One region of the Exiguobacterium sp. R-17 genome, then DNA from elsewhere that is predicted to be linked to it. Evidence: predicted binding sites of a transcription regulator. Region 1 holds the regulator's gene; the other holds the start of a gene.
The links. The regulator LexA, encoded in region 1, represses DNA repair genes until DNA is damaged. The targets are predictions, from matches to a motif close to CGAACATATGTTCG.
Positions count from the first base shown of each region.

Region 2: the regulator LexA is predicted to act here: its motif matches at 2,105-2,118, upstream of ACN9MT_RS01710 (NUMOD4 domain-containing protein).

Region 1 is NZ_CP184372.1:1,102,655-1,105,853, reverse strand. Features, by position in the region: gene ACN9MT_RS05710 (YneB family resolvase-like protein) at 1-636, opposite strand, end outside; gene yneA (cell division suppressor protein YneA) at 682-972, opposite strand; gene lexA (transcriptional repressor LexA) at 1,181-1,795, shown strand; gene ACN9MT_RS05695 (metal-binding protein) at 1,827-2,297, shown strand; gene ACN9MT_RS05690 (MIP/aquaporin family protein) at 2,484-3,185, shown strand.
Region 2 is NZ_CP184372.1:303,745-306,943, reverse strand. Features, by position in the region: gene ACN9MT_RS01715 (methyl-accepting chemotaxis protein) at 1-1,470, shown strand, start outside; gene ACN9MT_RS01710 (NUMOD4 domain-containing protein) at 1,518-2,045, opposite strand; gene ACN9MT_RS01705 (AAA family ATPase) at 2,178-2,756, shown strand; gene ACN9MT_RS01700 (GNAT family N-acetyltransferase) at 2,794-3,135, opposite strand; gene ACN9MT_RS01695 (DNA alkylation repair protein) at 3,136-3,199, opposite strand, start outside.

The DNA.
Region 1 (3,199 bases):
CAGTTCACGGTATTCAAGATATCGACGATTGACCGTTGCTTTTGAAATATCATGCCCCATCCCCCGCAAGGTGATGGCGATATCAGAAAACGTCAATCCGAGTTCTCGAAGACGTACAATTTCTTCGATCGGTACGTCTTTTCGACTACGTCCTGCGTTCTCTCCTTGGCGATTGAGATTTCGTTCCGGGTGAAAACCTTGTTCGACTGCTCGCCGCATGCCACGGGCGATTTTTGCATTATGCAGTTTCCGTTGGTATTCTTCCACGAGTGAGACGATCTCAAGGACCATCGCTTCTGCATCCGCAAGTTGATATTCTCCATCTGAATCAAGCGTCATCAAGCGGACCCCATGTTTTTTGAATGTATGCAAAATAGCAATTTTTGCATTCCCTCGACCAATCCGTGTATCATCCGTCACGAGGACCGCATCTACCGTATCGCGTGTCACATAATCAAGAACTGTTAGCATCCCTTCCCGATCAACATCATATCCACTCTCTTTTTCAGAGACGATATCTACGACATCAAACCCCTTTTGAGACGCAACTTTCGAAAGCTCCATCCGTTGGCGTTCAATCGAACTATCTTGTGCTTCTTTTTCGGTCGATACTCGACAATAAATCACGACCTTCATCGTACCTCACATCCCTGTTCGTTCTTTCACAACTTTTCCATTTTGTCATTGTTGTGCGATTGGTACAACGATTTTGCTTTTTGAGATGACATGTTTTGTCTCAACATCATTATTTTTGATCAACCAGTTGACGTATTCCTCATCTGACATCGAACCGTCATTGTAGACTTCAGCAATTTGTTCGACTGTAGCGTTCTCATCGACCGTAACGGAAGCCGTCATCAATTGTGCTACCTTTTCATCTGGGCGTGGTGTGAGTAAAAAGATCACAAAGGCAATACTTAATGCATAGAAGAGAATAGAAAAAGCATGAGTACGAATCGTATGAATCATCATGAATCCCTCCAAATATGAAATGAATGAGTTAGAATAAACGTTCGCGGAACAATTGTTCGCATAATTCATAATAAACACAGAACCCGTGTTCGGTCAACACAAAATGTCGAACAATTGTTTGTACGCTCATTTGTTCTATGTTATAGTGAATTTAGAAACATATATTCTTACATTTCAAACTTCAATCCAGAAAGAGGTGGCAATTCGTATGCGGAAAATGTCTAAGCGCCAACAAGAGATTCTCGACTACATCGTCTCTGAAGTGAAACTGAAGGGGTATCCACCATCAGTTCGTGAAATCGGAGAAGCAGTCGGACTCGCGTCTAGCTCGACGGTACACGGTCATTTGGATCGACTCGAGAAACGGGGAATGATTCGCCGTGACCCGACGAAACCACGTGCGATTGAGATATTGCTTGATAAGCCTGAAGAAATCACGGAAGCTATCGTTCATGTTCCCGTCATCGGGAAAGTCACAGCTGGTCTTCCGATTACAGCGATTGAAAACATCGAAGAACAGTTCCCGCTCCCTGCACATTATGTAGGAAACGAAACGGTCTTCATGTTGACGATCGATGGTGAATCAATGATTAACGCAGGTATTCTTGACGGCGATCGCGTCATCGTACGCCAACAAAACACAGCAGAAAACGGAGAAATCGTCGTAGCTATGACCGAAGATAGCGAAGCGACGGTGAAACGGTTCTTCTTAGAAGATCAACAGGTACGTCTACAACCAGAAAATGACTCGATGGATCCGATGTATTTCGATAATGTCTCCATTCTTGGTAAGGTAATCGGCGTGTATCGGACGATTCATTGACGGAGGGACCAGTTACGACTGGTCTTTTTTCATGCCTTCAGGAAATGTACATGATACCGTCAATACCGTCGCACTGACGGGTTACGTTGCGTATTCGGTCGCAACGCAACAAACGGATTGGTTACCAACTGCCATCGGTATCGCTGTCGGTACGCTTTGGTTGTCACCTGACCTCGATTTAAAGTCAGAACCGTATTATCGCTTTGGACCATTTCGAGTCCTGTGGATGCCTTATGTGAAGATCATGCCCCACCGCTCGATCTGGTCACACGGATTGATCATTGGGGATGTCATCCGACTCCTTTATAGTGCTGCACTTGTGATTCCCTTATTATTTCTCAGCTTGTATTTTCAAGTCATCGCGTCAGAGACCATCGATTCCTGGTTCGCTTCCCTACCCGCTTTTGTCATTGGTATCATGGTGGCGAGTACAATTCATATCCTACTAGATTATTCCAGTAGTTGGTTTCGACCTAAAAAAAGAAAAAAGCGTCGTCGTTAACACCTCTTTTGCTTGCTTGCAGGCAAGACGAGGTGTTTTCTTATCCAATTTTTCGTATCTTTAAACATTAAAATAAAAAATTTCCATTCCTATATTTCAATTATATGTATTGAAAACGTTATCAAATCGGAGTAATTTAAAGTAGAAAGACCATTATTTGCTTTAATCCAAAGGGAGGGTTTTTGCATGAATAACTTTGTATTGGAAATGATCGGTACGATGATCCTCATTCTGCTCGGGGATGGTGTCGTCGCCGGTGTCGTCTTGAGAAAGACGAAGTCCGAAAACAGCGGATGGATTGTCATCACGTTCGCTTGGGGTCTTGCCGTCATGACAGGAGCATTCGTCGCTGCTGAGAGTGGAGCGCACTTGAACCCTGCTTTAACAATTGCACTTGCTTTAAACTCTGATTTACCGTGGGCAGACGTTCCTGTCTATATTGCCGGACAACTTGTCGGAGCTTTCATCGGCGCCATTCTCGTTTGGCTTCATTACATGAAACATTTTGAAGCGACTGATGATCAAGCTGCAAAACTCGGTGTGTTCGCAACAGGTCCAGCGATTCGCCATACGCCGTCGAACTTGATTTCTGAAATCATCGGGACATTCGTTCTCGTCTTCGGTATCTTGGCGCTCGGTTTAACGACATTCGGTGACGGCTTAAAACCACTTATCGTCGGTTTACTCGTCGTCGTCATCGGTCTATCACTTGGTGGTACAACAGGATATGCCATCAACCCGGCCCGTGACCTTGGACCGCGTATCGCACATGCTATCTTACCGATTCCGAATAAAGGGTCATCTGACTGGGGCTACTCATGGATTCCAGTTGTTGGTCCAATCATCGGCGGAGCGCTTGCCGTGTTCATCTATCAATTGATCTACTAAGATCACGTTTCACA
Region 2 (3,199 bases), 800 kb from region 1:
ACGTTTCTCGCATATCCGAATGACGCAACAGACCGTACGCGTGCCATTAAACGATTGCAACAGCAACAGCGAACCGACTTATCACGTGACGACTACACGGTTCGCTTTCAAAGCCTGAACACGAGTGAGGCGTTCCGACCGTTGACACTCGAACCGGCAAAACGAAAACAACTACTACAGCACTTAAAAACAGACCGTACATATACCTTTTCGTATCAAGACCAATTTCTTGTCGCGATGACGATTCCAGAACTCGATGACGTCATCTTACTGACGACCGACCGTGATAAATTAATCGCCCCTGCTCGAGATTTAGCTTGGACACTCGTCTGGGTGAGTGTGATCACACTTGTCAGCATCAGCCTCTTGATCCGCTGGCAAATTCAACGCCAACTGGCACCGTTATCGAAACTCGCTCTACAGATTGAAGAAGCCCATGCGAAGCGATCGTATCGTCCGTTAACGCTCAAAACAACGACCCTTGAGTTACAACAGCTCACGTTTCAATACAATCAATTGATGCAACAGATTGGGGATTTGACGACCGAAATGCAACAAGCCAGTCAGGAACTTGAATCCGTCCAACCCCACTTTTCATCGCACTTATCCGCGATGGATCAGTCGGTGCATGCCGTCGATGAAGTCGCCGGTTCCTTACTTGCGCAATCGACGCAGATGAATCAGACGATCATCGCCTCCACACGTTTGACTGCCCAAGGACACGATGCGTTAAGCGAAATGCAAACGACACTTCTGAACAGCCAACGTGCCGTAACTCGTTTTCAACAGACTGTTCAGACGAATCACACGACACTTGGGACATTACAACAAGAAAGCCACTTGCTGAAGGAACAATCCGCGACGACAGAGCAAATCTTGCAACAGACCTCACATCTACAGCAGCAGATGGAGACCTCGATTTCCCACATCCAGCGTGTCGCTGAAGAGACGCGCCGCCTATCGCTGAATGCGCTGATCGAGGCAACTCGTGCTGGCGAAGCCGGTCGTGGCTTCACGGTCGTGGCCAAGGAAGTCGAAAGACTAGCCATCGATATCCGGACGAGTACGGACCACATCCGTCAGGTCAATCAGACGTGGACGGCAGGGCTCACTCAAGTCGAACAAGCGCTCTCGCAGATGACGGAACGGTTTCTCTCGACGTCACAACAGCTCGAGACGGCAACAGAGCACTTGCAACAGATGCTGACTGAAGCGACGACGATCGAGACGACACTGGGGACCGTTGAACACCAACGTCAAATCGTCGCAGAAGTCCAGTCGAATATGCAACAGCATCTACAATCTGTCCAAAAGTTGATGTCAGAGCTCTCGTCCTATAGCCAAGTACTCGGGGATCAAATGCAACACCACGTCATTCAGCAAACGGAATTGAAGACACATAGCGCGGTACTCGAGTCACGGATCAGTTCGTTGCAACAGACCGTTCGCTCGAGCGAATCGTCGTCTTAACAAAAAGAGCGCCTGCCATTCCTGGCAAGCGCTCTTTTCCTCTGTTCTCAGCCGATATAACGTGCTTCCTTTTTATCGATGATATTGCGAATCCTGTTCTCCGTCACCTGATACTGCTCCGCCAGTTGACGAATCGTCTTCCCTTTTTCATATTGGGCGCGAATCGCTCGAATCTGGAATGATGACAGTGTCACATGTTGTTCTAATAAGAGATCAAACTCACCAAGTAGTTCGGTATACTGCTGATCAAATGAAGGCAACACGTCCAAGTTCGATAACTGATCGTCAGCTCGTTTACCGTTGCGTCGGACGAGTCGCGCTTCCGTAACGTCAACCGTCAGAAAAGCTTGCGCAACGAGTAGACCGACCTGCACTCGTTCTCCTCGCCCCCGTTGATAGAGCGTGACTTTCCGATATCCTTCCCGATTGAGCCGCGGTCGGAGCAAGACACCTTTTCGGCGTTGTCGGACGCCGCGACACGTCACGATCGTCCGATCAAGCGACCTTACGCGACCAAGTGACGAGACTTCATATATACCTACATAGCCGATGACGGCCTTCCATTGCTCTTGCATAGTTGTCCTCCTTCAGACAAGGACACGACGGGACTTCATACCTGAATTATACCAAATTACGAACAAACGTTCTAGTGATGTCACTCATCGGAATGTGCTATTCTTAGCAGAAAAAGGAAATGAGGTTCGTCCATGAAATTTGTCTTGTTACTTGGTCCCCAAGCAGTCGGAAAGATGACGATTGGTCAGGAAATCGAACGGTTGACGGAGATGAAAGTCTTCCATAACCACCAGACGATCGACTTGTTATTGCCTTATTTTGATTTCTCTGAACCCGCCCATCACCGCTTAAAAGATACGATTCGGCGCGAGATGTTCAAGGAAATGGCGAACAGTTCGCTTGAAGGTGTTCTGTTTACATTCGTCTGTCTATTCGGCGTCGAAGGTGGTGGTCTCGAGTTCATCGAAGAAACGGTTGAGTTGTTCGAACAAGCAGGTGCTGACGTCTATATCGTTGAACTGGATGCGCCGGTCGCAACCCGTCTGCACCGGAACACGACCGAAAACCGATTGACGCACAAAGTAACGAAGCGTGACCTCGCCGCTTCTGAACAAGACTTACGCGAGACGGCGGACGGATACCGGACACGCTCGCTGCCAGGCGAACTACCGGACGTCAATTATCTCTTCCTTGATACGGAACAGTTAAGTGCGCGTGAAAGCGCTGAAGCGATTTGCGAACATTTCAACTGGTCGAAAACAACGGTCTAATCACAAATAAGCCCCGTTCTGCTCAGCAGACGGGGCTTTAATGATGAAGTTCGCGTGCATATCGATTCGCCTGCAACTGAAATCCATTCCGACGCCAGACCGTTTCACTGCCCGCTTCACTATAGACACGCTTCAGTAATAACGTCCGTGCGAGATAAGACAAAATCGATGCCAGTGCTTCCGTGATGTACCCGTGCTGATCGTCCTCATCAGTCGTCGTGTAACGTAAGGTTCCGGTGGATGCATTCCAAGTGAAGATAATCGTTCCGACGATCGTTTTCTCACGTAACGCATGTAGCGTCCACTTACAACCCGATTCTTCATCCGTTGCTTCGACAAATAATCGTGACGTTTTAAAATCCGGATGCCGTCCTTGCATTCAGCTCTCCTCCTCGACCTCAAACGTTGCTGTCGCGTAAGCCTCTCCGTTAATCAAAATCGTC